2 regions of the Lactobacillus sp. W8093 genome follow, and region 2 is predicted to be linked to the other one. Evidence: riboswitches for the same ligand, from Rfam matches in the RefSeq annotation. Region 2 holds a riboswitch; the other holds the start of a gene.

Region 1 (16,691 bases), on a different contig from region 2:
TTCTGTAATAAAACCAATTTGCCCTTTTTGCTGTTCTTACCATTGACTTCTTTAATATCCGCCATACTAATGTAGCAACCATCACCAATATTATAGAATTTTTGTCCATTAATTATTTTGGTGCCGTAATATTGCATAACATCTGCATTAAATCCTGGAATGTACTTATAGCCATTGGCATCATCTTCAGCATAAGGCAGATATTTGTTCTTGTTTTTAATTTTATGACCATATTTATTATAAAGATGGGCATCATAGATTAACGTGATTTTACCCTTTGCGGTCTTTTTACTGCTTTTGGCAGCTGCAACTGTATGTATTTGATTGCAATTTGCTAAAAAAGGTGTGACGACCAATGCCAAAGCCGTGATCGCCAAACAGATTTTTTTGGTAAGTTTCATGATTTACCTCCTTACTAATCCTTTCTACTAAATTTATTATAACCTAATATAGGGGTAGTAATACATGTCTTACAGTAAAAGAATAATAGTCTGGCAAAGTTTAACTTAAGTTTTAAATTATTAATTAGTTTTAAGTAAAATACCCGTATAATTAGGGTAAGAGAAAAGAGGTGTCAAGATGAAATTACCTAATTTAATCAAGTTAAAAAAGACAGGCGCAGGCATGGCAGCAATGGCATTAGGTTTATTCGTAACGTTGCACACCAATTTAAATGTTGCTGCTGCAACAGAAACTCATGCTGTTGTCCCAATTAGTGCGACAGGTTTGCCATCTGATGCCGGTCTGTGGACTGGCACTGATGGCAGCTGCACGTGGAAATACGACGTTATTACCAGAACCCTGCGGATTAGTGGCGCGCAAAGGAGCAGTCAATTATCCAGCACACCATTTTTAAAGCAGTTTAAATGGTCTGGTAATATTGAGCATATTGTGTTTGAAACACCGATTCAAATGGCTCCGAATTCGGCAGAAAAGTTTGCCGGTCTTGAGTATTTGGAGGATATTACAGGTCTCGACAAAGTTGATACTAGTCAAGTGACAAATATGGCTTTGCTTTTTACTAATGACAAAGCACTAACTAAAGCTGATGTTAGTCACTTTGATACCAGCCAAGTGACTAGCATGGAACGAATGTTTGACAACACAGCCTTAACAGAAGTAGATTTGAGCAGTTTTAATACCAGCAAAGTCACTAATATGAGTGGTATGTTTAGAAACAGTCCGATGCGACGTCTTAATCTGAGTAGTTTTGCTACCAGCCGAGTGACCAATATGGCAGAGATGTTTGCGGATAGCGATGTGGCAGAACTTAATCTGGCTAATTTTGATACTAGTAATGTCACTAACATGGCTGGTATGTTTGCTGGAATAAAAGTTCCTGAACTAAATCTTAAGCACTTTGATACCAGAAAAGTTAATAATATGTCCGATATGTTTTCCAGTACCCAAAATTTGTCAAGTCTTGATCTGAGTAATTTTGCTACCAGTCAAGTGACTAATATGGCGGAAATGTTTTCGGGCAGTAAAGTTATTCACTTAAACTTGGCTAATTGGGACACCAAAAAAGTTACCAGTATGAAAAATATGTTTCAAGGGTGTTCTAACTTAACTAAACTTGACTTAAGTGGCTTTAATACTGGTAATGTTACAGATATGGCGGGGATGTTTGCAAAATTCGCTCACTTGGATCAGCTAAATTTCAGTCACTTTGATACGAGTAAAGTTAAAGATATGAGAGAAATGTTCGCAGACAATCCGGCTGTTACTAGTTTGGATTTAAGTAGTTTTGATACCAGCAACGTTACTAATATGATCTCGCTGTTTTCTGGAGACAGTTCTTTGGTTAAACTCAATTTAACGGGCTGGAATACCAAGAATGTACGCTGGATGAATTCAATGTTCAGTGGCGACAGCAGTCTAAAAGACATTGACTTGAGGCACTTTAATACCAGCAAAGTTACTGATATGCTTAGGATGTTTAAAGGTGCAAAAAGTCTGGAGCAGCTTGACCTGCATACTTGGGATACACGCCAAGTTACTAGGGTCAGCGAAATGTTTATGGACTGTGATAATCTTGTTTTTGTTGATCTGCGTGGCTGGCGGTTACCAAAAATGTATGATTCAACGGAAATGTTTACTAATGATCAGAAGCTCGCTGGAGTTGATTTAAGTCATTTTAATATTCATAATAGTCAGATTTTGAAAAATGCTGGCAATCCCAAAGGCTTTGTTGTCAAACTCGGGCATTACTGCTTACGTAAGAGTTCAGGAGTAGGTCAAGGTTTTAAACATATCCAAGCTGTTGGCAAAGGCACAATTACCAAGCCTCGGGGCAAAAAATATACGGAAAAACAATTGCTAAAACTGTATAATCATTCGGCTAAAAAGAGTCCTAAAGAAACTTATGTTATGTATAATGGCAAAAAGCCCCAGCTGCCTGAAGGGTTCAAACTTAAATAGATAAGACAAAAAAGCTAATTCGTTATTAAAAACGAATTAGCTTTTTTCTATTAGTCTAAAAGATTTAATCGCCCTGAGGAACAGACATGGTTGTCAGTTGCTCTTTAGCAGTTTTAACATACCAGACAGCTTCAGCAACTTGGGCGATAGTTGCCTTATCAGATCTTATTATGGCAGAGGCATTACTTAAGGAGCTATCATAATTATTCATTAGATCCGTATCATATTTAGCGTTTTGATCTAAATCTTTGCCCTCATTAAAAAGTGCTAGTAATTCTTGCTTGTCAGCAGTCGTTGCAATTCTTTGATCATTTTTGGCCTGCTCAATCGTATTAAGTGCTTTCAGCTTTAACCCGCTGACGTATTTAACATCGCTGACTTTGATAAAGTTATTGCCATAGTTTAATTTTTGGTTATTACTGTGGGTTACTGAATCTTGATCTGGTATCGGATTTGGTTGCTTGTCATCAATCACATTAGTATCGCTGTAATTTAGACAGTGATAAAACAGTTCCGCCTTGTTTTTCTCAGGAATCCACAAGTACATTAAGCCATCAACCGTCAGATTACTATGTGTCGGCTTCATGATATGCTTGCCAGTTGCCTTACCGGAAGTATCATAAAGTTCAACGCTGTTGCCTGCTAATGGGGTGACATAAGTGTAGACTAAGTCACTGTAATCAATAATAGGCAGGTTCCTTTTCAGTTTAACTTCGTATTCTGAAACATATTCATCTGGGTGATCGTGCAATCTGTATATATAACCCTCAAAGCCATCAATTTCGTATGGAATAACAGTTAAATCAAGTTTAATCTTTTGTCCTTTTTTCAGTTTCCGCTTTGCAGCAGAATAATTTACCGTTGTGCTGGAGGTGTTCCTAAGGACAGTCGCTGACGAAACACCATTGTAGCGAGCAATGTGACCGTTAATGTAGCCGACATTAGCTGCCTTAATGTAGCGATTATGTCCTAAAGAGTAATAATATTTCCCTTTAATTTTATGAGTAGGTATATATCTGGGCTTGAAGTATCTGTCTAAATCATTAAGATAATAAAAGTATTTGGGTGTTTTAGTAGCAGTCTTAGCTTTTCCTTGATACTTGACAATTGCATCAGTTCTTAATTTCTTACCAGTTGCTTTGCCAGTCTTGGTGTAAATCAATGAATTGTGACTTAATACTAGTTTGCCTTTTTTAATATTATGACCTTTTACTTCTAAAATATCGGCATTTTTAACGTAATAGTTATGTCCAAGGTTGTAAAATTTTTGCCCGTTAATTTTTTTAGTGCCGTAGTAGGAATAACTGGTTCTGCCATCGCTGTATTCATCAATTTCCATGTCAGTAATCACGTAGCCCTTGGAATCAGCGCTAAAACCTTCAGGAACGGTAAAGCCGTGAGAAATATTCAATTTTATTTTATGACCTGACGGATTGTAAACATAATCGTTTTTAAGCAGCGTAACTTCTCCTTTGGCTTTTTGAGCAGCTTCTACTGTTTGGGAATTGGTGATATTTGGCAATAATGGACCAGCAGTTAATAATAAGGCTGTTAGTCCAATACAAATTTTCTTAAAGCGTTTCATATTATGACCTCACAAATTATGACCTTACAAAGATGAGCTTATAATTTAATGTTATCGTAACCCAAAATGAAACTCAAATTTATTTTATCTGGTGAATTTAATGGATTTGCCTGGCTTTCATTATTTTTAACAACTAGGAAAATTATATTTTGGGTTTGAAACGGCTTATAATTAAGTTAATGAAAAGGAGGTCATGATAATGAATCATAACCATTCAAGACAAATTTTAAGTTTAGTTAAAAAAGTTGGTATTAGCAGCAGTCTTGCTTTTTGTGGTCTGAACTTAATGGCAGCTGCTGTTAAGCCGGTTTCTGCTGCAACTAATAAACCTGATGCTAGCGATCAAGTGAATAATGATATTCAAGAAATACCAGGTATTTGGTCAGGCAAAGATGGTGACTGCAGCTGGAATTATGATATTGTTACCAGAACCCTGACAATTAAAGGAACTCAGAAAAATAGCACTCTTTCGAGTCGCCCGTTTAATGAAGAATGGAGTTGGGGGAATAATATTACCCATATTGTTTTTGCCTCCCCCGTAAAACTTCCTGCAGATTCAAAATATAAGTTTAGCGAGCTAAATAATTTGAAAGACATTAAGGGACTGGACTTAGTTGACACCAGTGAAGTCACTGACATGAGTGGCTTGTTTGATATGGATCAGGCTCTGACTGAGCTTGATTTAAGTCACTTTCAAACTGATAAAGTAACTGATATGAGTAGAATGTTTGAGTCTACAGGACTATCAACGCTAGATTTGAGCAGTTTTAATACTAGCAATGTCACTAAAATGGATTATATGTTTAATGGCTGCACTGCCAAAAGCATTAACTTGAGTAGTTTTAACACCAGTCGCGTTACTGAAATGAGTAATATGTTTAGTCTAACCAAACTTCAAAATCTTAATTTTGCTGACCTTGATACAAGCAATGTGAATGATATGTCAGGAATGTTTGAGCGGGCTGATATTTCTAATTTAGATTTTGCCAAACTCAATACTAGTAAAGTTACAGACATGGAATACATGTTCTCAGGAACAACTGGGGTAAAGACTCTGGATCTTAGTTCATTAGATACCAGTAATGTTATTAAGATGTCAAATATGTTTGCTTCAAGCAAAATAACAAAATTAGTTTTAGACAATTGGGACACCAATAAGGTAACAGATATGTCGTATATGTTTGCTGACTGCCCTAATTTAACGGATGTTGACTTGAGCAAATTGCATACGGCGAATGTCACAAACATGTCATACATGTTCGAAGGCTTTTCACAGCTAGAGCAATTAAATCTAGCCAAACTTGATACTCATAATGTTAAAAACATGAGAGGAATGTTTGCGAAAAATCCTAATCTAAAGAGTATAAATTTGAATCATTTAGATACGTCAAATGCAACTAATATGCGGGAAATGTTTGCGAAAAATCCTAATTTAAAAAGTATAAGTTTGAATCATTTAGATACATCAAATGTAACCAATATGCGGGAAATGTTTGCGGAAGATCCTAATATAGAAAGTCTAGATTTAAGTCATTTAAATACTGCTAAAGTTACCACCATGTGGGGGATGTTTACTGGAGATTATTCTTTAACCAATTTGAACCTGGATGGCTGGAATACTGAGAATGTTAAAGACATGACTTATATGTTTGCTGATAATAAGAGTTTGGTTAGCATAGATCTTTCGCATTTCAGAATGACTAATGTTACTAGTACGACTGGGATGTTTAATGATTGTACTAATCTGATGTATGTGAATTTAAGTGGCTGGCATTTACCGAAATTAAAATCTTCAACTATAATGTTTGAAAACGATAAAAAATTAGTTGGAGTTGATTTAAGCTATTTTAACATTCATAACAGTCAGATTTTGCTCAACGCTGGCAATCCTAAAGGTTTTGTTGTCAAACTTGGGCATTACCGCTTACGTAAGAGTTCGGGAGTAGGCAAAGGTTTTAAACATATCCAAGCAGTGGGTAAAGGGACAATTAGAAAACCTAAAGGCAAAAAATATACTGCAAAACAATTGCTAAAACTGTATAACCATTCGGCTAAAAAGAGTCCCAAGGAAACTTATGTCATGTATAATGGCAAAAAGCCGCAGCTGCCTAAAGGGTTCAAACTTAAATAATATAAAAAAGACTAGTTCGCTTTAACTGCGAATTAGTCTTTTGTTTTATTAGTGAGGGCACTGAAGATTATTTTAATTTGCCTTTATTAATAAGTTCAGCGTCACGAATTGCCAGTTTCTTGTTATGTGCTTCATGGCCTCTATCAGATAGATTAGAATTAAATTTATACCCTCGTTTCTTCAAAGCTTTAATATCGCTTTTAATTAATGATGTATCAACCTGTGGATGTTTCTTGTAATAGTGATAATCGTATAAATAATCACCATATTCTACAACATCACTCCATCCAACATGCTGTTTAGGTGCTTTTGCTTTCTTTGGCTTTTGCACAGGTTGTGGCTTCAAATCACCTGATGGTTTAGTAGTAGGAACATTTTCCAATTTAATCTGTCTGTTTAACCACTTAATTTCAGCGTTAAGATAATTCTTGAAAGTCTTGGCATACTTAGTCTTATAATTTTTAAAATGCTTCAAGACCTTTTTGTAAAAGGCTAATTTTTTAGTCTTATTCGTTAACTTTTGGCCCTTCTTGACATTCTTATTGAAATAATTATTTGCTTTCTGATGGCGTTTTGACCAAGTTTTCTTAGTTTTGTGGATATTGGTCTTAGGTTCGGGATCATTATCTTGGATAGGTTGCGAAATTGGTTCAGCTACAGGAGTTTCAGTTTTATCTGTTGCACTTGTATCTGGATTATTTGTATTAGTGTTGGTATTAGTATTTGTTTGATTAGTTGCAGCCACATCTGCTAAAACAGCTGAAGTTTGACTAATAATTGGCGCTAAAACGGTAATACCCGCGACAGCTGCAACAATAATATTTTTATGTAATTTCACTTTAGTTTACTCCTTTAAATTTGATTTCAATAACCTTTATTACTAAGCCTATCACAACTTTTTGTCAGTTGATAGCTGTTTTTTAATAATTAGTAGCTAATGAATCAGCATCAAACTGATAGTCTCGTTTTTGCCAGGCTCTACATATTGTCTATTATATTTGCTTGGACTATTTTTGTAAAACTAATATTGCTCTGACTAGTAGACATTTAATCACCCGGCGGAGTAGACATAGTTGTCAGCTGCTTTTTAGCGGTTTTAACATACCAAACAGCTTCATCTACCTGTGTGACAGTTGCCTTATCAGACCTTAAAATAGCAGAAGCGTTTCTTAAGGCGCAATCATAATTAGACATGAGATTATGATAAGCGCTATTTTGTGCTAGATCTTTTCCTTCATTAAAAAGTGTGAGTAGTTTCTGCTTATCAGCTCCTGTCGCAATCTTTTGCCCATTTTCAGCCTGCTCAATCGTATTCAGTGCTTTTAGCTTTAACCCACTGACGTATTTCACATCGTTCACCTTAATAAAGTTATTGCCATAGATTAATGCTTGCTTTTTTGCAGGGTAAGTTGGCTCTGAATTTGGCACCGAGTTTGGTTGGTTGGCATCAATCACACTAGCGTCACTGTAATTTAAACAATGATAAAACAGTTCCGCCTTATTTTCCTCAGGTACCCAGAGATACATTAAGCCATCAACTGTTAGATTACTGTATTGCGGCTTTATAATACGTTTACCAATTGTCTTGCCAGATGTGTCATAAAGTTCAACGCTGTTGTCTGTCACTGGCGTAACGTAAGTATAAACTAAGTCGCGATAGTCAATGATAGGCAAATTCTTTTTCAATTTAACATCGTTTTCATCAACATATTCATCCGGATAGTCGTGCAGTCTGTAAAGATAACCCTCAAAGCCATCATTTTGGTAAGGAATAACAGTTAAATCAAGTTTAATCTTCTGTCCTTTTTTCAGTTTACGTTTAACGGCAGAATAATTTACCGTTATGTTGGCGGTGTTCTTAAGAACAGTCGCTGACGAAACACCGTTATAGCGAGCAATGTGACCGTTAATATAGCCGACGTTAGCTGCTTTAATGTAACTGTTATGTCCTAAGGAGTAAAAATATTTTCCTTTTATTTTGTGGGCAGGTACGTATTTGGGCTGGAAGTACCTTGCGACATCCTTAAGGTAGTAAAAATATTTGGGTGTTTTAGTAGCAGTCTTAGCTTTTCCCTGGTACTTAACAACTGTATTAGTTCTTAGTTTCTTTCCCGTTGTTTTGCCAGTCTTGGTGTAAATCAGTGCATCGTGTTTGATAGTCAATTTGCCTTGTGTGATATTGCGCCCATTGACTTTTAAAACATTAGCACTATTAATGTAATAGTTATGCCCCAAGTGGTAAAATTTTTGTCCGTTAATTTTTTTAGTGCCGTAGTAGGGATAACTGGTTCTACTGTCATCATCATAAACTATCATTTCTGTAATCAAATAGCCTTTGGGATCAGCGCTAAAGCCGTTAGGAATGTTATAGCTATGTGTACCCCGATTTTGCTTCAATTTTATTTTATGGCCTGACGGGTTGTAAACATAATCGCTCTCAAGCAGCGTGACTTTTCCTTTGGCTTTCTGAGCAGCTTCTACTGTTTGGAGGTTAGCGGTATATGGCAAAAATAGAGTGGTGGATAGGGCCAGGGCTGTTAAGCCAATGCCAACTTTCTTGAAAAAATTCATATTTTCACCTCATTATATGTGATTTTGTACCTAATATAATTATAACGTAAACTAGTTATTAAAATCAGAGCAAACAGATGTTCATTTATTTTTGCTAGCGGACAAATACTTGTATAATTAGGCTAGTAAGTGTTAAGAAGTAAATAAAGAAGATGTAATGATGAAGCAAGAATCATTATTTGCAAACAGTGGGCAAAATGAACCTTTGGCTAACCGCGTACGTCCCCAAAATCTAGATCAGTTTGTAGGACAAGAACAGCTGCTGGGACCGGGAAAAATTTTGCGCGAAATCATTGATAATGACCAGGTTTCCTCAATGATTTTTTGGGGACCACCGGGAGTCGGTAAAACGACTTTGGCTGAAATAATTGCCCGGCAGAGTCAAGCGAGCTTTTTTAATTTTAGTGCGGTTGACAGCAGCATTACTAAAATTCGCAAAATTATGAAGCAGGCAGAAGCTGAACACGAAGTGGGGCAAAAAACGCTGGTATTTGTAGATGAAATCCATCGTTTTAATAAAGCACAACAAGATGCTTTTTTACCCTACGTTGAACGTGGCAGTATCATTTTAATTGGTGCTACGACCGAAAATCCTTCCTTTGAAGTTAACTCGGCGCTGCTTTCACGCTGCAAGGTTTTTGTCTTAAAACCTCTTGAAGTCAAAGATATCATTAAGTTATTGCAAAACGCTTTGCACAACCCTAACGGTTTTGGCAAGTTAACCGTCAAAATCAGTGAGCAGGAGATTAAAGCCATTGCCAAATTTGCCAACGGTGATGCTCGGACTGCTTTAAATACGCTGGAGATGGCAGTTTTAAACGGTCATAAAACTGGCAATACGATTGCTGTGACTATGGATAGTCTTGAACAATTAATCACCCAAAAGTCGGTCCTGTATGATAAAGACGGAGAAGAACACTACAATATCATCTCCGCTTTGCATAAATCAATGCGTAACAGCGATGTGGACGCGGCAATTTATTGGCTGTCGCGGATGCTTGAAGGGGGAGAAGATCCGCTTTATATAGCACGCAGACTAGTGCGCTTTGCCAGTGAAGATATTGGCTTGGCAGATACTAATGCGCTGAATGTAGCGGTCAACGTCTTTCAGGCTTGTCAATTTATAGGGATGCCGGAATGTGATGTGCATTTGACGGAAGCAGTGATTTATTTATCGCTTGCGCCGAAATCAAACGCGGTTTATAAGGCTAGACTAGCTGCTGAAGAAGATGTTAAGAAGACGATTGATGAACCAGTACCTTTGCAGATTCGCAATGCTCCGACTAAGTTAATGAAAGATTTGGGCTATGGTAAAGGTTACCAGCTCGCGCATTATGCTAAAGACAAGTTAACGACAATGAAAACTATGCCACCGAGTTTAGAAGGACACGAATATTATTTGCCAACCTCGCAGGGTCATGAAGACCGCTTTAAAAAGAGGCTGGAGCAGATTAAAGAATGGCACAAAGAATACGATGATTAGCGCGCAGCTTTTAAAGTCTAGCCTCATTGGTTTTAATTTCCGGGACACTGCTATTTGAGCATCAACTAAAAAGCGGGCAAACCACAATTTAAGTGGTTTGCCTGTTTTTGTGCTCTTTCTTTTCTGTGGCAATATTTATTTAAATTCATTATTTGACGAAAACCATGTTGCCTGAAGCCCACATAATGTAAAAAAACAGAATAACACTAATTATTAGAGCTAATAGCCAACCCAAAACCAAACTTATAATAAAGGTAATATGTTTGTGTTGAAAAAATGTTGTCAATACATCTGACAAAGCTGATAGTAGGAGACCCAAAGCGCCAACGCTTAAACCAAGAGATTTGAAAAACGGTAGGATTAAAACCAACAAGAATTCGCCTAATGCAATAAGCCATACAACTTTATATAGATGATCTGATAACAGTTGTTCTTTCATCTTAGTCTGTTTTTTGGTCATTATTAATAGCTCCAATCATGATATTGCCAAGATTTATTATGCACAAAGCAATATTAAATTTTTCACAGATACAAGAAACAGTTATAATTTAAACTTTTATTTATATCAATGATAATAATTACTTATAGGTTAGTACATAAATATTAAATTGTAAAATTTTTAATTAGAGATAAATTAAGCTGATTTTTGACCAATCTAAAACAGATGTAATAGCTGATTTTTCTGACGGAACAACTGCAGTGACTAATAGAGCCTTTGATTAATACCACATTTCATTTATAATTATAAATAATAAAATAATTAAAATAAATCAAAAAAGAAAGGCTGTGGGAAATAAGATGAAAATGAAATTAGCAAGAGCTGCTTTACTATTGTTGTGTCCATTTGGAATAACGCTTTTTTTCTCCAATAAGCCGAATTTTAACTTAATATGGTCAATTAGTGCGTTCGTCATAACAATAATTGCTACAGCTTGCTTTGAAGTAAAAGAAGAAACATTTACTAAGCAAGTCGAAAATGATTTATTTTATTTTATGGCATTACAAGGTGCACCTATTAGTTTTGAAACTTTATATTTATTGAATATGACAGATGAGCAAGAAGATCACCCATTATTGATACTCTTAATTATTGTCTTAAATCTAATCTGTGTGCTTTTATTTGACTATTTAATTAATCGGGCTAAATTTTACCAAGCTGAAGGTAAAAATGAGTAAAATTTAACAAGATTTGAGTACCAGGCAACTATACTGCTTGGTACTTTTTTCTAGCGTAAAGTTCGTCAGACTTTTTGATAAAAATTGCGTTAGTCTTGTAAACATAATTTGCAATTTACAAGTTAGCTGCATTAATAATATACTTAAATAAAGTAGCAGTGTATGCATAATAACAAGAGATTATATGAATATAGGCAAAAAATGAGTAGTACATCAGTAATAGAAAACGTAGAAATTAACGGCACTAAACTTTATTTTTCAATTAGTTCAAAGCAAGGCCGGAAACCAATCATTTTATATTTGCATGGTGGACCGGGTGATGCCTGCATCCCCCTGACTAAAAAATTTAATAGCGAACTAGAAGATCATTTTATCTTTGTCAATCTGGAACAAAGGGGCAGCGGACTATCGTATTACAAATTTTCACCTGAAGAAAACTTGTCCATTAATACCATCTTGGCAGATATTCATCAGTTTGTGCTTTATTTATTAAAACGGTTAAAACAAGATAAATTGATTATTATGGGTCATTCTTGGGGCACAGTTTTAGGACTCTATTTTATTCAAAAGTATCCAGAGCTGGTTACGGAATATATCGGAATTGGTCAAGTCGTTAATATGAAAAAGAATATTGCTTTACAAAAAGCTTTTTTACGAACAAAAATGAAAAACACTGCCAAACTTGACCAACTTGATTTTGTCCATGAACCAACTAAAGCCAGTCTCAAATTAACTAAAATGATTGTGGCTTATGGCGGCTCAATCTACGGCGCTAAAAACTACCGCAAATTAATTGGTCCTTTTATATCTGCTAAAGATTATTCTTTTAAAGACTTAATTCATCGCTTGCAGGGATCGAAGCAATCAATTCAATATTTTTGGGAAGAACTGATGGACGTTAATTTTGAAAATATCCTGCATTTTGCCGTTCCCATCACCTTCTGTGAGGGCAGGCATGACCACCATGTGTCCTCGCAATTGACTGCAGAATATGCTGCTAAAATTACTAGTCCGTGCAATATAATTTGGTTTGACCATTCCGGTCATTTCCCGCAGTGGGAGGAGCCAACTAAATTTAATCAGGAAATTATTGGACTTTTAGAGCCACAAGCAAACTAAAAAACTGGCAAATCACGTAGATTTGCCAGCTTTTTTATATTTAATTAGGCCTTATTAATTATTCTGAAAATTACTCAAAAACTTGACGGTTTTTTCATTTTGCGGGTGATTGAATAATTGATCTGGCGTGCCTTGTTCAGTAATTACGCCATCGCTAATGAAAAACATTTGGTCGGAAATCTCCTTCGCAAACGCCATTTCGTGGGTTACGATAATCATCGTTAAACCAGTAGTAGCCAGATTCTTCATGACGCTTAAAACTTCACCGACCATTTCTGGATCCAAAGCACTAGTAGGCTCATCAAATAACAAAATTTCAGGATCCATGCAGATTGCCCGGGCAATCGCAACCCGTTGTTGTTGTCCACCTGAAAGTTGGCTGGGACGAGCATTAACGTATTGCTCCATACCTACCTTTTTCAGATTAGCAAGCGCAATTTTACGCGCCTCGTCTTTTGACCGTTTTAATACTAACTCTTGACCTACCATACAATTAGCTAAAACATTCTTATTTTCAAACAAGTCAAATTGTTGGAAAACCATGCCGACTTTAGCACGATAAATATTACGATTGTAGTTTGGTGCCAAAACATTTTCACCATGAAAATCAACTTCACCGGCAGTAGGTTCTTCAAGCAGATTGATACAGCGCAAAGTAGTTGATTTACCGCCACCTGAAGGACCGATAATGGTGGCAATTTCACCTTTATTAATGTCAAAAGAGATATCTTTTAAAACTTGGTGTTCACCAAATGTTTTCTTGATGTGCTTTAAACTTAAAATAGTTTCGTTTGTTTCAGTCATTAGTTCTTAGCCTCCATGTCTTTTGGTGTGCCTACTTGAACTTGGTTTGCCATTAAGTTGTAATTCTTACTTCCTTGGAGGTGTTTTTCAATTAAGTTGAATATTCTGGTAATGGTAAAGGTCAAGATGAGGTAGATAGCAGAAATTGTCAGGTAAGTTGGGAAGAACTTAAATGTCTGACTCGCAATAGTTGAACCAACAAAGAACAACTCTGATACGGAGATGATACTCAAAACTGAGGTATCTTTGATATTAACGATAAATTCATTAGTAATTGAAGGAAGACAATTCTTGATTGCTTGTGGCAGAATAATATGCCACATTCTCTGGTTGTGGGTCATTCCTAACGCACTGGCTGCTTCAAACTGACCTTCGGGTGTAGAAATAATTCCGCCGCGGATGATTTCTGCTAAATACGCTCCAGTGTTGATCGAAACAATGATTAGTGCGGCGACCGTTCTGTCAATATTCAGGTGCCAGAATTGGGCAATACCATAGTAAATCACAGCTGCTTGCACCATCATTGGCGTACCCCGGAAAATCTCAATATAAACCGAAAGCAGCCAGTTGACAAACTTGAGCAGCCATCTTTTACCACTGGTAGTTGGTGTAGGAATAGTTCTCACAATACCAACGGCCAAACCGATAAAGAAACCTGCAATAGTACCAACTGAAGCCAAAAGTAAGGTCATACCGATACCGTTTAAAATCATGCCGCCATATTGGCGCCACATAGATACTAACCAAGGTTCTGACTTAGCCTTTTTACCTTTTTTATCACTATCAGTTTTAGGCTGCTGCTTCACAGCTTCAGTCATTAACCTAACCCTTTTTGCTTGAGGAATAGTAGCTAAAATTTGGTTGACACTCTTTAGTAGAGCCTTGTTAGGCTTGGCAATTCCGATTGAGGTAACAGATTCTTCCTTAGTAGCATGAAAACCAGCCATTTTGCTGACAGGAATTGACTTAATGTCAGGATCAACCATCTTAAAGGAAGTTGATTCAGTGTCTTCGGCAACATAGCCATCAATGGTGCCGGAGATTAAACTTTGCCGCATTGCCGCAAAATCGCGCATAGCCGGTTGTCTCTTAGCACCTTTTAACTGCTTGATTAAATCATAGTGGAAAGTACCTTGTTGCGCTGTTAATTTTGCACCCTTAAAGTCAGTCAGCTTTTTAGCGTTGGCGTATCTGCTGTTAAGTTTGGTAATTACCACAAAAGTACTGTTTCTATATGGCTGAGAGAAATTAATGGCTTTTTCACGTTCAGCTGTTGGGCTCATGCCGGCAATAATTAAATCGGCTTTACCACTGGTTAAAGCAGGAAGTAAACCGTCCCATTCAGTCTTAACAACTTCGACTTTTCTGTGTAATTTTTGCCCAAGGATTTTAGCAATCTTGACATCATAACCATTGGCGTATTCTTTTGAGCCCTCAATTGGCACAGCACCGTTGGCATTATTAGTCTGTGTCCAATTGTACGGCTGATAATTAGCTTCCATGGCGACTTTGAGCGTACCGCCGTCCTTTTTGGCACTAACTTCATTCAGGCTAAAATTAGCCCCAATGCCTAAACAAGTGAATAAGGCAACCAAGGTAGCCAACCACTTAAATCTTGACTTCATTTTGAAAACCTCCACAAAATATGTTTCAAATAAAGCCAACACAATAAAAGCGTAAATAAAAAACTCGCTGTTACACAAAACAACGAGGTTATAATCTATTATTAGAACAAATCATATAGCGCTCCCCGGGGACTAACCGGGACAGTCTGCAAAATATTCTCTTGCAGCCCAACAAGAAGATTGAAACGAACAACATTCTTGTTTCGGCGGTAATTCTTACGCTAACCTTCAAAGTGTTCGCTCACTCAGATTAGTTTCGTAACAACCGCGACCTCTATTGCATTGGAAATTATTTAACTTAGAAAAATAATAGGCTATTAAGAGTGACTTGTCAATAATTTTATTTAAAAAATATTTTATAATTATCTCATTTATTTTCTTTTACTATTTTAAAAGACTTCTGCAAGCTGCTCTTACCGCCAGCCGTTATCTGTCTGATAAGCGCTCTTTTTCATTCTAGAAACATAGGGATTACCGGCAACATAATAACGTAATTTTTTGTTAGCCCATTCTAATTCAGATTGACTAACACCAATTCTGGCACTGGTTTTAATTTCCTTAGCCAGTTTTTTGTGACTGTTATCCAAGTCAATTTTAAAAGGGGAAGCAGTTAAGAAGTGTAAATTCCATTTTTTATCATGAATGCCAAAAGCCTGCATCATTTTAGCAGGACCATTAGTTAAAAGCACACCATTTTTGCCGGCTCGGTTTTTAATCATCTGCTCTATACCCCAGACTGGTTCGATAGCCCTGATTAAAACTCCTTGCGGCTCATTATATTCTTGCGTTGCGACATCGAAAAAGAAGTACTGTCTTTGAGCGTAAATATAAATGGTTCCGCCTTTGCGATAAAGACCTTCATTAGCTGGGCTGCGATGACCGCCGTAAGAATGTGCTGCCTTGTCTTTGACCCCTAAATATGCTTCAGCCTCCACAATATAGCCACCCATTATATTCTGACCATCATTATATGTTAATGGTCTGCCGATTAAGTCTTTAGTAATAGCAGCAGTTGGTTTATTAGTAAAATAAGTTGAATAATTCATTTTTCTTCCGTGTAGTAAACTTAAACTAAAAGGAGATATTATCATGACAAAAATAAAAGTAGTGCGCATTTACGAACATGAGCAGCCTGCTGGCTACCGCATTTTAGTTGACCGTCTGTGGCCACGAGGCAAAAGCAAAAAAGATGCTAATTTGGATGAGTGGGTCAAAGAAATTGGTCCCAGCACTAAATTACGTAAGTGGTTCAATCACGATGATACTAAATATCCTGAGTTTAGGCAAAAGTACATTGCTGAATTGGAGCATAATCCAGCGACCACAGCTTTTGTTGATCAGGTTAAAGCCAAGCTTGCCGAACAAGATGTCCTTTTTCTTTATGGTGCTAAAAACAAAGAACACAACCAGGCAGTTGTGCTCAAAGAATATGTTGAACAAAGACTATAGTTTTTGACTTTTCTTTTAGTACGCAAAAAGTGAAAAGCAATGGTTAAAATTAGGATGCTGAAAACAAGCAATTCAAATAGCTTAAAGGCTTTTTTAAAAAATTAAATTAAAGCTGTTTAAAAACATCTAGTGCATCCGCAATAATAGCAGAAATTCCTTCTGCCGGAATAGCTGTTTTATTAATTGCCCAAACTTTGGCGCCGGCTTGTCTATATGATAATAATTGGGCAAATGGATACACAACAAAACTGGTGCCTGAAATAATTACGAGATCAGAATTTTGCATTGCGTTGACAGATTTGGCTAAACTGTCGCCGTTAATTGCTT
Region 2 (16,691 bases):
GCTGCAGTCAAATTGCTGCCGGCACCAACTACAGTGACACCAGCTTCGAACCACTCGTGCATATTGCTTAAGTTAACACCACCAGTCGGCATGATATTAGCTTGGGGTAAAGGTGCTTTAACAGCCTTAACAAAGCCAGGTCCCATGGTACTTCCCGGGAAAACTTTAACAATCTCTGCACCATAGCGCATAGCCGTTTGAATTTCACTCACAGTCATACAACCTGGTATATAAGGTACCTGATACTCATTACACAAAAATGCGGTATTCTGGTCAAAAGTAGGAGCTACAATAAATTTGGCTCCTGCCAAAAGTGCAATTCTTGCAGTTACTGCATCCAAAACTGTGCCGGCACCAATCACAACATCTGTGTCTTTAGCATATTTTGTACTTAGTTTTTGTATAATTTCTGACGCATTAGGCACAGTAAAAGTTAATTCAATCGCTTTAATTCCACCCTTAATACAGGCATTGGCAGTTTTCTCAGCTTCTTCAGGAGAATTTCCTCTAACTACTGCAACTATTCCCGCATTTTTGATAGCTAAAAGTGTTTCTGATTCTTGCATTGTAAGTCCTTTCATTACTCTTTTTATCTTATGGTAAACCTTTACCTAAAATAATTCAATGACGTTTTTCGCGGACCCGTCAGTTTTTGGTTATTTGCTATAATGAACTTAGTACAATTATTCGAGGGTATTATGAAGAAAAAAACAGCAAGTATTAAAGATGTTGCCAGCTTGGCAAATGTCTCTATTGCAACAGTTTCACGTTATTTACATGGCCAACTTAATCGAATGTCAGCTGAAACAGCTGATCAGGTAAAAAACGCAATTGTTAAACTGAATTATGTTCCTAATGCTGCAGCCAGACAGCTAATAACTCACAAAAGTAAAATGATTGCGATCATTGTTGTTAATATAGCTGATTCGTTTTCTACCGAATTATATAAGGGAGCCAATTCTGTCTTAGAACGCGCTGGCTACGCCACCGTAATGCTTGACACTGATTCTCAACAAGCTAAAGAAAAACAGCTAATTAATATGGTGGGATTAAATACTTATGACGGGTTAATATTACAGCCTTTAAGTAGTGATGTTGCTAAAATCAAATCTGAAGTCCGGAGAGATTTGCCAATTGTAATTCTTGACCGTCAATTAAAGGACTCCCCGTGGCCCCAAGTAATAAGCGAAAATTTTGCAGCTAGTAAAAAAGCTGCTCAGCATTTTTATCAACATGGATTTACAAAAGCAATTGTTTTTTCATCCTCAATCGCAATTGCCTCGACTAGGCAAAAGCGTCTTAAAGGTATTAAAGCTGTTTATCCGCAAGTTACCATCTTTGAACTTGACGAAAAAATGCTCCAACATAAGGAAATATTTGCTAAATTAGAAAAAATTTTGGCCGAAAAAGCAGAAAAAACCGTGCTTTTCTTTTTAGAAGAACGGTGGCTTTTGTTATTTTTACCAGATTTAATTCATGCTAACCTTTTACCCAACAAAAATATAGAAATTTCTGGTTTTGCGGATTCCAGCTTAATTTCGTCTATTTGGCCCTCTGCTAAGATGATATTGCAAGACCCTTACAAAATGGGGCAAAAAGCTGGTGCAATCATGCTTAATTTATTGGCAAACAAACAAAACGTACCTCATACTTCAATGGTTAAAACCAGTTTTATTAAAAAAGACTAAAAAGGGGCAAAATCTAACTCAAAAAATAAAGCGCTGAGAACTTATCTTCTCAACGCTTTTTTAGATTGAATATAATATTGGTTTTCGTTAATTTATTCTGACTAATTTACACTATAAAAGCACAGTACAAAGCATTTTTTAGCCTGCTAATATAAATAGCTACTTAAAAACTTGAACCAGGTTATCACGTACCAAGCATTCCGCAATCTCAACAGTATTGCTAGCGGCGCCTCTTAATAAGTTATCGGCTACGACCCACATATTGAATGCGCCGGGATTTTCTTGATCTGGGCGAATACGCCCAACAAAAGTTTCTTTTTTTCCTGCTGCTAACAAAGGCTGTGGATAAATCTGGTTTTGGGGATCATCTTGTAGAACCAGTCCTGGAGTCTTCTTAATTTCCTGCTGGATAGCAGCAGCAGTGACTGATTTGTCTTTAAGAACGAAATAAACCGTTTCGCCATGACCAATTTCAACTGGCACCCGGACGCAAGTAGCAGTAACTTTTATCTGCTGTGAATCTTGATCATTACACAAAATCTTTTTTGTTTCATGAATCATTTTCCATTCTTCGTGTGTATAACCATCATCTTCAAATACATCAATTTGCGGTAATAGGTTAAATGCTATCGGGTAATGCTTTTTAGCAGATCCAGTTGGCAATATTTTGGCTTCAGTCTCTTGATTATTCAGCCTATCTTGTGCTTGTTGAAGCAGCTCATCCCAAGCTGCCTTACCAGCACCAGAAACGGCTTGATAAGTCGAAACAATAATTTGTTTAATTCCCCACTTAACGTGCAGTGGATAAAGCGCAGCCACCATTTGTATTGTTGAACAATTGGGGTTAGCAATAATTCCATGATGGTTAACCAATTGGTCATCGTTAACTCCTGGCACAATTAGCGGAACATCATTAGCCATACGAAAAGCACTGGTATTATCTACACACACTGCTCCTCTTTTAACCGCTTCAGGCAACAATTTCTGAGACACCGCACCGCCGGCAGATGATAAAACCAAGTCTACACCATTAAACGAGTCCGGCCGTGCTTCTTCTACTTTAATTTCTTGATTTTTAAATTTTAGTTTTTTACCTGCTGAATTCTTAGAAGCCAGCAATTTAACTTCTTTAACAGGAATTTGTGCATGTTCCAATTCACTAATTAAGCGTTGACCCACTGCGCCTGTAGCACCTAAAATTGCAACTACATATTCTTTCATTTAATATCGCCCTTTTCTGCTAAAAATTTTTGAATACGCTTCATAGCTGTATGCAGATCTTCATCGCCAGCAGCATATGAAAAGCGAATATATCCTTCTCCACCAGCACCAAAAGCACTTCCGGGAGTACCACCAACTTTAGCTTCATGTGCTAAATCTAAGGCAAAAGCTTCGTCATCTTGACCGTAACTTGCTGGTATTTGGGCAAAAACATAAAATGCGCCCTCACTCTTATGCGTTTTTAAACCCATTTTATTCAAAGCAGCAACAATATAGTCACGCCTTTTTTGATAAATTATTCGTGCTTCGACAGGATCCTGATCGCCATTTTCAAGGGCTTCTGCAGCCGCGGCTTGAGCAGGATTAGAGGGTGCGGTTACCAAAAAGGCGTGCATCTTGGCAACTAAACTAATTAAAGCAGCTGGACCTGTCACATAACCTATTCTATAACCCGTCATAGCATGAGATTTTGAAAGACCGTTAATTACTAAAGTGCGTTCAGGTAAATATTGAGCTATTGAAATATGGGCAAAATCATACGTCAATTCACTATAAATTTCATCAGAAATCACATACAGCTGGTGCTGCCTAATAATTGGAGCTAGTTGACCTAAAACTGAGGCTGGGCACTCCCTACCAGTGGGATTAGTCGGGTAATTCAGTAAAATGGCTTTTGCTTTAGGATACTTAGTTAGAGTTTTTTCCAGAACTTGCGGAGTTAAAACAAAATTTGTGTCTGCAGTATTAATGGCAATCAATTCGGCTTTAGTGTACTCAATTAACGGAAAATAAAGAGCATACGATGGCGTTGGTACAATGATTTGATCTCCCGGTTGAAACAATGCCAACATAGTTGCAGCTATGGCTTCAGTTGCACCGACAGTAGCAATAATTTCACTTTCAGGATCATACGAAAGATTTTGTTTACGTTTTAAATAATTGCTGATTGCCTTCCGCAGTCTTAAAGTTCCCTTTTGAGCTGAGTAGTGTGAATCATTATCTAAAATGCTTTGAGCAGCCGCTTGTTTAACATGTTCAGGTGTATTCAAATCTGGTTCTCCCAGAGTCAATTTGATTAAATCAGGTACATTTTCAATTTTTTGAGCAAAAGCCCGGATACCAGAAGCAGGAATTTGTGCTAAAGGTATGTGGGTAATTGGAGTTAAATCAGCAGCTAATTGTGGCATTCATTATTCTCCTTATAAAATTTGGTCCAAACCGACCACTAATTCCGATAAATTCATTATTTGATCTAAAGCAACTTTCACGCCTTGCATAAATGAAGAACGTGAAAACGAGTCTTGTCTAATAGTTAAAGCTTCGCCAGGACCACCAAAAAGCACCTGCTCGTGAGCTATATAGCCGGGTAACCGCACAGAGTGAACGGGAATGCCATCATAATCCGCACCGCGAGCTTGAGAATCATTTGCTGTTTGAGAGCAGTTTTCTGAATTACGATTAGCAGCAATTAATTTGGCAGTGGTAATAGCCGTAGCACTCGGAGCATCCTTTTTGTCAGCATGATGCATTTCAATGACTTCAGCATCAGGAAAGTAACGGGCTGCTTCTTGCGCAAATTTCATTAATAACACGGCCGACAAGCCAAAATTAGGAGCAATAATACCGCCTAACTTTTCTTTTTGTGCAATTGCTTGTAATTTTTCAGTTTGTTCAGTAGTTAAACCACTAGTGCCAATAATAGGACGTATATGGTGCTTGAGTGCAAATTCGGTATTTTTATAAACAGCTTGTGGAGTAGTAAAATCAATCCAAACATCAGCTGCAACATCAACCATTGCTAAATTATCAAATCGCTTAACGTCAGGCTTGAAATCCGAACTGCTAGAGGCTGTGGGTGCTAAAACTGCTACCAGTTGACAATCCGGTAATTTTTCAACTAATTGAACTGCTTGTCTGCCCATAGATCCTGTGGCACCAGCTATTAAAATTTTTTTCATTAATCTACTCCTAATTCTAGTGGCAGTTCATGCAATAAAGCCGCTTCATCTAAACCTAAATGAATAGCTAATTGCCGTTTTTCTGTCTCATTTAAATCTACAATCGGTAACCGGCAGCCACCAGCAGGTAAACCCTGAGCGTTTAAAACTGCCTTAACCGGTGAAGGTGAGGGGTACATAAATAATGCTTGCATTTTCGGCATTAGTTGTCTTTGCAATTTACCCGCTGCAGCAATTTTGCCCTGATCTAAGTCATCATACATTTCTCGCATAGCTTTGCCATAAATATGAGAAGCTACCGAAATTACTCCTTTTGCTCCCAAGACTTTAGCCGTTAAAGATTGTAAGTCTTCGCCTGTATATACCAAAAAGTCATTGGCTGCATGTTCAACAATATATTCCAAGTCTTCTAAATCTGAGCACTGCTTAACACCAGCAATTTTTGGATTACGCGATAAATCAACCAGAGTTTCCTTGCTAATCTTAATTCCTGTTCGTCCCGGAATATTATAAATAATGATTGGTACAGGTGAATTTTCAGCTACTTTTTGAAAATGAGCTGTAATTCCTCTTTGATTCGGCTTGTTATAGTATGGCGCAACTACTAATGCCATATCAATACCGGGAATTTGTCCTACTTCTTCCGTAAACGCAACAGTTTGGGCAGTATTATTGCTGCCTGTTCCGGCTATCACAGGTACACGGTGATCAACTATTTGAGCGAATTTAGTGTACAACGCAATTTTTTCATCATGGGTCATGGTTGCTGTTTCACCAGTCGTACCGCCAATAACGAAACCATTGCTACCTGTATTGAGTAAATGCTCGGTTAATCGTTTCAGACCAGGATAGTCAACTTCTCCCTCCTTATTAAAAGGGGTAATTATCGCGGTCATTAAATCTGCCTTATCAAAATTAGTCATGTTTTTTCTCCTTTTGAGCTACATGTGACTCAGTAAAAAACCCACCATTGCTTTAATTCCTATTACTATTGCTTCTTCGTGCGGATTAAATGTTGCAGAATGAAGTTGGGAATTATCATTTACGCCCAGCCAAAACATGGTACCGGGAATTTGTGCCAGCAAATAGCCAAAGTCCTCTCCTGTCATAGCCGGCTGCATCTCTTGGTAATTAATTTGAGTATTTTCCTTCATATAATTAATGAACTCACTTGTAATTTGAGGATTATTTTCAACTGGCCAATAGCCGCCTTGATTAAGCTGCAAATCAACCTTAGCATTATAGCTTTGTGCTATTCCTTGAGTTACCTCCCGCAGACGCTGATCGATTCTTTCGATCATTTTTTGAGTTAGCCCGCGAATAGTTCCTTCTAAATGAGCATGACCGGCAATTGCATTTCTAACTGTTCCAGCCCTAACTTTTCCTATTGTAATAACACCACTTGCAATTGGATCAATACTGCGAGATATAATTGTTTGAATTTGTTCTATTAAAGCAGCAGCGGCCACTACCATATCATTAGCTTGCTGTGGATATGCGGCGTGACCATCTTTACCATATAAGTCAATATTGATTTCAGTTGTGCCCGCAAATAATGTTCCTAAACGGCAGCCAATTGTGCCGGTGGGTAAGTCGGGAGTAACATGCAAGGCAAAGAATTCATCTGGATGCCATTTACCAGTAAAAACCCCAGCTTCATAAGCTTTTTTACCACCACTTTCACTTTCTTCAGCTGGCTGGAAAAAGAAAAGTAAATTATCCTGCGGTTGCTGGTCACAAAAATAAGCTAAAATTCCAAGCGCTACTGTCATGTGGATGTCATGACCACAGGCATGCATTTGACCATGATTGTGGGAAGCAAACGACAAGCCAGTATTTTCTTGAACTGGCAGACCATCTATATCTGCTCGATAACCAATTGTTTTTTGTGGTTTACTTCCCCGAACCAGAACTAATATAGCTGTAGGTAGTTCAGGGCATGTACGTATTTCAATATTTTTCTGGTTAAAATTACCAATGACTTGCAAGAGATATTTTTGTGTTTGATATTCATGCAACGCTAATTCCGGTATTTGATGCAAGTCACGGCGAATTTTAATAAGTTGCGCAGAAGTTAACATTAATTCACAGCTTTCTTAGTCCCTGTTCAATTCCTGTCTTAGAGGCAGTTTTTTGATCACGCATTTTAATAATTTTTGCTGGTACTCCGGCAACGACGCTGTTTGCAGGTACATCTTTTGTTACTACCGCCCCGGCCGCTACTACCGCATGGTCACCAACTTGGACTCCTTCTAAAACTACTGCATTAGCACCTATCAAAACATTTTTGCCTATTTTTACAGGTTGTGCTGAGGCTGGTTCCACGACTCCGGCAATTACCGCTCCTGCTCCTATGTGGCTGTTCGCACCAACGATTGCTCGGCCGCCCAAAACAGCATTCATATCAATCATGGCATTTTCGCCAATTTCTGCTCCAATATTAATGACGGCCCCCATCATAATTACCGCATTTTTGCCTATTTCAACATTTTCACGAATAAGGGCACCCGGTTCAATTCTGGCAGAGATGTTCTTCATGTCTAGCAGGGGAATAGCAGAATTCCGACTGACATTTTCCACTTGATAATATGTTATCTTCTCGGCGTTTTTTTCTAAAAAAGGACCCAAGTCTTGCCAATCTCCAAAAACGACCCCGGTATGAGTTTCACTAAAAATCTTGCAATTTTCAGGCCACTTTAACTTAGACATCTCAGCCTTGATATATACTTTCACAGGTGTTTTTTTGGTTGAATTAGCAATGAAATCAATAATTTCTGTTGCCGACATTTTTTTCATATTTTTAATTATCCTTTCGGTTGATAAAAGCGATCATGATTAATTAAATCCGCATAAGTTTCACGTGTAACTACTACCTGTGCTTGACCATTTTCTGCAAATACGACTGCTGGCCTTGGAACACGATTGTAATTCGATGCCATGCTATAACCATAAGCGCCAGTAGCCAGAACTGCTATTACATCGCCCGGTTTACTTTTAGGGATTTTCAGTTTGTTAATAATAATATCGCCTGATTCACAATAACGTCCCGCCAGTCTAACCGTTTCTACTGGTTCTGCATGTGGCTTTTCTGCTAGTACTGCCTCATATTGTGCTTGATAAAGTGCCGGTCTGATATTATCACCCATGCCCCCATCAACTGCTACATAAGGAAGCAGTCCCGGTACTTCTTTGCGAGCACCGATTGTATATAAGCTATAACCGGCTTCACCGACAATCGAACGTCCCGGTTCAATCCAGATAGCCGGAATTTTTAAGTGGCTTATTTGCACACACTTTTTAACTGTCTGCACTATTTGACTGATGAAGGTTTGAGCAGTTAAAGTATCATCCTGTTCGGTATATCTAATACCAAAACCGCCCCCTAAGTTTAAAACACGCGGCTGGTAATCATATTTTTGCTCCCAGTCCTTGACTAATTGCATAAGTCTTTCAACTTCCAGCTTAAACCCGTCTGTCTCTAGAATCTGTGAGCCAATATGTGCGTGCAGACCAATTAGTTCCATTTGCGCGTTAGCTTTAACCTGTAAAAAGGCCTGCTCGGCTTGACCCGAACGAATATCAAAACCAAATTTACTATCTTCTTGACCAGTTTGATCATATTCGTGAGTATGTGCAGAAACTCCTGGTGTTAGCCGCAACATTACCTGCATCTGACTATTTGTTTCTTGCAAAATCTGGCCTAACAACTTAATTTCAGTAAAATTATCTAAAATAATGACGCCAACATGATTTTTCACAGCCATTAATAACTCAGCTGCAGTTTTATTATTACCGTGAAAGCTAATTTTTGCTGCAGGAAAACCTGCTTGCAGCGCGGTATATAATTCACCCCCAGAAACAACATCCACATGTCCGCCCAGCTCATTAATTACCTGGTAAATTGCTATCGTAGCAAATGCTTTACTGGCATAACTAATCGCATAATTCACATTTTCTTTTGCAAAAGCGTTTTGGAAAGCCCGAAATTGCTGTTTGATTTTTTGTACGTCATAAACAACTAATGGAGAACCAAACTCTTTTGCTAATTTTAGTGCATCAACCCCACCAATTACCAAGTGACCTTGAGCATTAGTTTGATAATAATCATTAGCAGCCATTTAAGTCTCTCCCTTTTTCTTAAAATAAAAAGGGCTCTTTTGTCGTGCCTAACAAAAGAGTCCTTCAAGTTATTATCTGGTATCAATTTTGTCGATAGCGCTCCGCGAATATAAAATTGCGACAGTCCGTAACCTGTTAGATTACGTCCCAGCTAATTAATTACCGCAATAATTAATGCTTCGGCAACCGCCCCTTTCACTAGTTTCTCAGCCTTTGCAGAAACTCCACCAGCTACTTTTGTTGGTTGCAACCTCTTCGATTTATTAAAATATTATTATTAATTAAAATCATTGTCAACCATTTTCAGTCAGAATTATTTTTTGTTTTTAAAATAAAGACAATGATTTTAAAAAAATGTCATTTTAACTACAAGCCAAAAAACTTCTAGTAGCAATGTTTTTTGGCTTTTTACAGCTTAAAAACAGTTAATCAAAATGGCTCATTTTCAAAAGTTCTCTTTTTATTTTTGATTGAAGATTAAAATTTTAATGATAAAATGCAATACTAATTACTTAAAATTAAATTTAATTGTGAAAGGTATTAACATGAAAGTCGTTAAATTTGGTGGTAGTTCCCTTGCAGACGGGGAGCAATTTGAAAAAGTAGTAAATATTATTAAAGCTGATCAGACTCGTAAAGTAATTGTAGCTTCTGCTCCAGGAAAAAGATTTTCAAATGACATTAAAGTAACAGATTTATTAATTGAGTTTGCACATAAAACAATTAATAAAGAGGATTGCAGTTCAACTGTAAAAACAATTTGGTCTAGGTATCATGATATTGCTGCTTACTTTCAAATATCTGAACAATTATTACAACCTTTACTGCAAGAACTAATTGCTTTGCCAAAAGCTGATTACCCTAATCAAGACTATTTAATGGCTGGCTTTAAAGCTCACGGTGAAAAACTTAACGCACAACTTTTGACTTTAGTTTTGCAAAATTATCATTTACCAGCTTACTTTCTTGACCCCCAAGAAGCGGGCTTTATGGTTACTGACAACGCTAATGACACCCAAGTGATGCCAGAAACTTACAAAAATTTAGAAAAGTGGTCTAACAAAGATAACGTGTTGGTTGTTCCCGGCTTTTACGGTATTACCAAAGACGGCTTAATTGCTACTTTTTCCCGTGGCGGATCAGATATCACTGGCGCAATTTGGGCACGGGGGATTAAAGCAGATTTATATGAGAACTTTACCGACGTCGACGCTATATATGCCGCTGATCCCAGAATTATTACTCACCCCTACGCAATTAAAGTTATGACATATCGCGAATTGCGGGAGCTGTCATACGCTGGCTTTTCGGTTTTCCATGATGAAGCGATCATTCCTGCAATTGAAGGTCAAGTACCCATAAATGTCAAAAATACTAACCACCCTGATTTACCAGGAACAATGATTGTTCCCGAGCATGATTTTCATCCCCAAAGCATAATTACTGGGGTCGCAAGTTCTAGTCATTTTGCTGCATTATATTTACATAAATATTTACTAAATAAAGAGGTTGGATTTACACTTAAATTATTACAAATTTTCTATAAATTTAATATTTCATACGAACACATGCCATCAGGAATTGATGATCTGACTGTTATTTTTGACAAAAGACAATTTAATGAGCAAATCCGCCAGCAAATGTGTTTTGAAATTCAACAAGCATTGCAACCTGACCAACTAGAATGGTTTGATGATTATGCCATCATCATGGTAGTAGGAGAAGGAATGCGCAACAAGATTGGCGTAATGAAGAATATTACAATGCCGTTGGCGCAGAAACACGTCGCAATCCACATGATTAATCAGGGTGCCTCACGTATTTCTATCATGCTGGGCACTAAAAGAGCTGACGCAGCAGCGGCAGTTAAAGAAATTTATCAGCAATTTTTTAAGTAAATATTTAAAGGAGAAACTTTATGGTACAACTACAAAAAGTTCATGGCTCGCAAAACCAATTTTTTCTGCTTGATCAAACCCAATTAAAAGCACCATTAACTAAAGAAGAACTAGTCAACTTGGCACAGCAAATAACCAGACGCGACACAGGTTTATTAAATGGCGCGGACGGTTTGCTTGTAGTCAGCAAGTCACACCATCCTCAAGTTTTAGGTAAAATGCAGGTCATCAATGCTGACGGCTCTTTTGCTTCAATGTGCGGTAACGGCCTAAGGACAGTCGGCCGCTATTTAGCACAAAAATATCATAAAGAAGCATTTAAAGTTGAGACTATGCAGAGTGATTTGCGTGTCAGCTGCAAGCCGGATTGGGCTCAAGACGTTAAGGCAGTCAGTGTTGAAATCAGCCCTGTCAGTTTTCAGGCAATTGATCTCCCGTTTACCAATTTAGGCGCTACTGAGTTAATTAATCAAAAGGTTCCCGAATTTGCACCTAATTTAAAATTTTCAGCAGTTGCTGTTCCCAACCCACATTTGATTAGTCTAGTGCCAAATAACATTTTACAAAGCAACTTATTGGAAAAACTGGGAACAAGGTTAAATCAGAAAAACCCTTATTTTCCAGATGGCGTAAACGTTAGTTTTGCTCAAGTTTTGAATGCACATCATCTATTTGTGCGCACTTTCGAACGGGGTGTGGGTTTTACCAATGCTTGTGGCACTGGCATGTCAGCCGCAAGTCTGGTTTACGCATTAACTTATCCGCAGGAACACCTTTTTGGGCAGTTACTAACTATCTCCAATCCCGGAGGATTTGTTCAAACTAAAGTGCATCGGACTGCAGATAGCTATTGGATAGAATTAATAGGTAATGCTACAGTTACGCACTATATTGATGTTACAGAAGGTGAATTACACGAAAAACAGCTGGACTTTAGTAACTTTAAGATTACATCAACTACAGAAAATGAAGCTTACCAGAAATTTATGGCAACACATAATAAGTAAAGGGTAATTTTGGTAGTAAAGTATTGTACTAAAATAAAAATTTGAGCTGCTTAATAGCCATTTTGAAGTGACTTTATAGCCTTTCTTTTTCATAATAGTGAAGTAAAATATATTTGTTAAAGCGATTTCACAAAAAGGAGTGCTGTAAAATGGCAGAACCAGATTATTTAAAATTAGTGCAGGAAATGCGAAAAGAATTTAAAAAAGGTGATGATCAGCGCGACGCTGATTTGCCAACACAAATACCTGAAGTAGAAAGATTTGATAATGTGCCTTACGGTCAAGATCAACAATATCAGATTCTTGATGTGTATTTACCCCAAAAAAGAACTGATGCTAAACTGCCGGTTATTATCAATATCCATGGTGGTGGCTGGGTATATGGCACTAAGGAAACTTACCAGTTTTATTGCTTAGCTCTAGCTAAAGCAGGCTTTGCAGTCGTCAACGCCAATTATCGTTTGGCACCTGCCGTTGTTTATCCGGGCGAATTAGATGATGTTAACCGTGTATTTCATTGGGTAGCCAAAAAAGAAAATGCGGCTAAATATCAGTTTGACTTAAACAATGTCTTTATAGTTGGTGACAGTGCAGGCGGTCAAATGGGTGAACAAATTTTAGCAGTTTACACTAACAATGAATACCGTAAATATTTTGGCTATTCTGTTCCCAACTTGACCATTAAAGCAGCAGCTTTAAACTGTGGCGCTTACTTCTTAACGGAAATTAATTCCATTGCCGGCGCACCCGAGGCCTATTTCAGACCCGAAATTCGTATGAATAAACACGAAGAACTAAATGTAGAACAATTTCTAACTTCTGCATTGCCGCCTTTATTTATCATGACCTCTACCGATGACTTTTTGCGTGATAATGCCTACATGCTTTCTGGATACTTACATGCCAAAAATATTTATCACGAACTACATTTTTATGGGGACAGTAATAATCCTCGCGGACATGTTTTCCACATTAACCAAAAAGATGAGTTGGCAAAGCAATGTAACGAAGATGAGGTGGACTTCTTCCGTAAATACCTCAATTAAATAATAATTACCAAAACTGGTTGAACTAGTAGCTTTTTTAGTTCGACCATTTTTAGTAAAGGAGAAAACATCATGGCAAGTGACAAGCATGAGTTGGTGCAGCTAGATGAACTGCCTGTTTTTATTAAGGTTCATCAATACCCGGGCTCCTCAGAAGTACCTCCCCACTGGCATCAAAGTATTGAACTGAGCTTTACATTAAAGGGAAAAATTGACCATTTTATCATCGGCGGTGTAGATTATCAAACCCAACCAGGCGAAATTTTAATTATTAATACCCAAGTTGTTCACAGCGTGCGCAATCTTAACAGCACTAAAAATGATTTGGCTTTAACCCTGCTTTTCCCTTATTCTTTAGTATTACAAATGTTTCCTGAAATGGATCATTATCAGTTTGAAGTGAAGCCGGTTGAAGAATTAAGCGTAGAACAAGCAACGCAATATCATCATCTGCAAACTTTACTAAGTAAAATTATTGCAACAAAATTAGCACCTGCTGCAACTTTTAAAAATCTTGATTTAACTATTCTTAGCTATAAGGTTTTAAAGATATTGCTCAAATACTTTTTAAAGCCACGTGATAACAAGTGCCAAATATCACGTAACTTAATTATTACAGGACATTTGCGTAATGCGTTAGATTATATTCAAGACCACTATCAAGAACCGATCACGCCACAAGATATTGCAAACAGTTGTCATTTATCACGACAATATCTGCAAAGAGTTTTTCACCAAAATATGGGAACTACTATCGGAAAATATCTCAAGAATTTTCGGGCGCAAAAAGCCTATCAGGACTTGCGTCACACTGCCAATACTCTTACAGCAATTGCAATGAATAATGGTTTTAGTGGCATTCGCTCATTAAACAGGGCAATGGTTGATTATTACGGACAAACTAGTATGCAAATCAGAAAAAGTTCCTCAGCGCCATATTCAAGCTACTGAAAGCGCTATTTTATATGCAAAAAAAGAGTAATATATTACTAAACTAATATTCAGTAAAAAAGAGGCAAGTTAATATGAAAAAAATTAATCCTAAATCTGGGTTATTCAAATGCGCTTTATTATCAATATCGCTATTGCTAATGATAGCGCCACAAATTTCTTCAGTATTGCCATTGATGTACTCATCATTTCCACAAGTTTCAAGAGCAGCTGTCGAAACATTAAGTACGATTCCTAATATTGGCATTGTCGTTTGTCTTATTATAAGTCCATTTTTAATTAAACTAATCGGCACTAAGCCAACAGTTATGGCTGGGCTAGCAGTTGCCCTGCTGGCAGGTACTTACCCAATATATGGCACAAGCTATACACCAATTTTAATTTCCCGTTTTCTTTTAGGAGCCGGGATTGGGCTATTTAATTCTTTAGCAGTTAGCCTTTTGTCCAAATTCTATCAAGGCGATGAATTATCAACTATGCTTGGCTTTCAAAACTCGATGGGTAGTGTGGGTGCTGCAGTATTTTCCTTTTGTGTTGGTCTGTTAGCCGTATTGGGCTGGCATGCAACTTTTGCAATCTACCTAGTATCATTACCAATCATACTATTGTTTGGTTTAGTAGTATCATTGCCTGACGAAAAAAGTAGTGAAACAAATACTGGAGCCCCGGCAGCTAAAGAAGAAAATAAGATTAACGGTAGCGTAGTGGAGATCTCTTTAATCATGTTCTTTATGTACGTCTTCTTTATGCCAATGACTTTTAAGTTGCCGCAATTGGCTACTACACAAAAAATTGCTAATGTGAGCCAAATTGCTTTTGTTTCGAGTGTGGCAACTCTTGTTGGTATTCCTGTTGGTATGTGCTATGGCTATTTAAAAAAGAAACTGCAAGATTTGATCTTACCAATTGGCTTATTACTACAAGTTGTTGGTCTATTGGCTCTTGCTTATGCTTCTAACCTGCCAGTATTGGTGATTGCTGTTATTGTTTTAGGCACTGGGTTTGGTCTATCCGTACCGTATATTTTTAATTGGCTAGATGAAACAGCACCACAAAATTCAGTCAACTTTGCTACTACTATTACTTTAGTTCTTGTAAATGTTGGCTGCGCTGCTTCACCAACAATTATTGATTGGCTGGGCAGCAGTTTAGGCAATGGTTCACCTCGTGCCGATATGACAATGGCGGGTGCCGGTATGGCTATTCTATTTTGCTATAGCTTAATCCACTACTTTAAAGTCAAAAAGCACTAAGAAATAGCTAGATTAAAAAAGAGTTGACGCGCTCTTGCACGTTCAACTCTTTTTTAATTGCATATTTATTGTTGCAAATTATTGTTGCTCATTTCTTTCTTTTCTGGAGAACCAAAACATGAATAACGGCAAAATGACGAAGCCGAAAATCATCATAATGATTGCATACCAGTTTACACCAACGACTTGACCATTCTCAATAATGCCGAATTGCGCCTGCCAATTATATTTAACCAGCAAAAAGATTACTAAGACAATCGACAATATTGGTACAAAGATGTCGGTTACAACATTTTTAGGGGCTGGTAAAATTGGCTGCTTATTTTTACCATAATAAAAGCAAATTACTGCTAAAGGAACAACAATGAACCCTAAAAATCTGACCATGGCACTCAGAGTAATCAGGTTTGTCATATTAAATTGAAATGATAAGGGTACTAAGACTGCCAGCGCTTCAGAGATAAAAAATGTCTTAATGGGAAAATTATTTTTAGTTCTTTTTGTTAAAGTTGCCGGTAGCTGGTGCTCACGCGCCATTGCTTCCAGAATGCGCGGTGCATTAAAGCTAGAAGCGACATTTATTCCCAACATAGAAATAAGCGCACCCACTAAAATTATATCCCGCAAGACTTCATTTTTAAAAATTGCACTAATGGCTACTACTTGTTTAGTTGTCATGAGGGACTTGGGATCTAAAACCATTGCCACGGCTACTACTCCAATATAAATTGCGGCAATAACTAAAATTGCTAGTGGAATAGCCTTTGGTAAGTTTTTTTCTGGCTCTTGCATATCTTCTGAACCGGAAGCAACTGATTCAAAGCCCGTAAACGCATAAAAGGCAGAAACAACAGCCATCACAAAGCCTGTAGTAGTTAACGCGGGTACGATTTTGTGGCCGTTTTGTGTAATTTGATCAACAGATGATAGGCTGTGTGTAGCTCCCGTTGTAATTAATAAAACAACGCCAGCTACAATAATCAAAATTAAGGCTGCTAATTTCCCTACTGTTGCCATATTCATCACAAATTTCACAAATTTTTGCCCGAATAAATTAATTACTGTAACGAGCAGCATTAGTATTAAGAAGCCGATAGTAACATTTAAAAAATTATCTGGATTGCCGCCGAAAATAGAAATAGTTGATTTGATAACACCGACAGCCATCACACCCCAAGCAACACTAGCGGAAAAATAGCGCAAAATGCCGACGTAAAAACCCATATTATTGCCAAAGGCAGCCTTAGAATAAGCATAAGAAGCCCCAGATTTAGTGACATATTTAGCCGCTGCAGAAAATGAAATGGCTAAAACTGAAGCAAAAAGTGCAGCAATGAAATAAACAATTAGTGCCTTACTACCTGCTTGACTGACTACACTACCCGGCGTTAAAAAGATACCGGAACCAATAATTGAGTTGATTGCCAAAAAAACAATCGACCAAAAACCTAGTTTATCTCCTGTATTTTTACTCTGATCCATTATTACTCCCTACTTTGCTCTTTCAATCACAAATTTGAATAAATTATTCATATTTGCTGTATTGGGAT

The links. Region 2 has a riboswitch for lysine ahead of lysA (diaminopimelate decarboxylase). Riboswitches for the same ligand answer to the same signal wherever they lie in the genome.
Region 1: linked by a shared signal. The riboswitch ahead of H3T47_RS00990 (ABC transporter substrate-binding protein/permease) and the one ahead of lysA (diaminopimelate decarboxylase) in region 2 are both predicted to bind lysine.

The regions. Positions count from the first base shown of each region.
Region 1 covers NZ_JACFRL010000001.1:204,989-221,679, reverse strand. Annotated here, with positions in the region: gene H3T47_RS01045 (SLAP domain-containing protein) at 1-401, opposite strand, end outside; gene H3T47_RS01040 (BspA family leucine-rich repeat surface protein) at 580-2,421, shown strand; gene H3T47_RS01035 (SLAP domain-containing protein) at 2,486-4,006, opposite strand; gene H3T47_RS01030 (BspA family leucine-rich repeat surface protein) at 4,206-6,137, shown strand; gene H3T47_RS01025 (hypothetical protein) at 6,205-6,975, opposite strand; gene H3T47_RS01020 (SLAP domain-containing protein) at 7,185-8,708, opposite strand; gene H3T47_RS01015 (replication-associated recombination protein A) at 8,869-10,191, shown strand; gene H3T47_RS01010 (hypothetical protein) at 10,340-10,651, opposite strand; gene H3T47_RS01005 (hypothetical protein) at 10,996-11,367, shown strand; gene H3T47_RS01000 (alpha/beta fold hydrolase) at 11,569-12,486, shown strand; gene H3T47_RS00995 (amino acid ABC transporter ATP-binding protein) at 12,541-13,290, opposite strand; gene H3T47_RS00990 (ABC transporter substrate-binding protein/permease) at 13,290-14,915, opposite strand; lysine riboswitch at 15,024-15,200, opposite strand; gene H3T47_RS00985 (DNA-3-methyladenine glycosylase) at 15,329-15,961, opposite strand; gene H3T47_RS00980 (DUF488 domain-containing protein) at 16,005-16,364, shown strand; gene H3T47_RS00975 (NAD-dependent protein deacylase) at 16,471-16,691, opposite strand, start outside.
Region 2 covers NZ_JACFRL010000002.1:58,102-74,792, forward strand. Annotated here, with positions in the region: gene H3T47_RS01575 (bifunctional 4-hydroxy-2-oxoglutarate aldolase/2-dehydro-3-deoxy-phosphogluconate aldolase) at 1-566, opposite strand, end outside; gene H3T47_RS01580 (LacI family DNA-binding transcriptional regulator) at 699-1,688, shown strand; gene H3T47_RS01585 (aspartate-semialdehyde dehydrogenase) at 1,848-2,909, opposite strand; gene H3T47_RS01590 (aminotransferase class I/II-fold pyridoxal phosphate-dependent enzyme) at 2,906-4,096, opposite strand; gene dapB (4-hydroxy-tetrahydrodipicolinate reductase) at 4,109-4,867, opposite strand; gene dapA (4-hydroxy-tetrahydrodipicolinate synthase) at 4,867-5,790, opposite strand; gene H3T47_RS01605 (N-acetyldiaminopimelate deacetylase) at 5,809-6,948, opposite strand; gene dapD (2,3,4,5-tetrahydropyridine-2,6-dicarboxylate N-acetyltransferase) at 6,953-7,663, opposite strand; gene lysA (diaminopimelate decarboxylase) at 7,672-8,985, opposite strand; lysine riboswitch at 9,072-9,250, opposite strand; gene H3T47_RS01620 (aspartate kinase) at 9,532-10,884, shown strand; gene dapF (diaminopimelate epimerase) at 10,905-11,891, shown strand; gene H3T47_RS01630 (alpha/beta hydrolase) at 12,041-12,937, shown strand; gene H3T47_RS01635 (AraC family transcriptional regulator) at 13,010-13,888, shown strand; gene H3T47_RS01640 (MFS transporter) at 13,963-15,141, shown strand; gene H3T47_RS01645 (APC family permease) at 15,220-16,623, opposite strand; gene H3T47_RS01650 (gamma-glutamyl-gamma-aminobutyrate hydrolase family protein) at 16,633-16,691, opposite strand, start outside.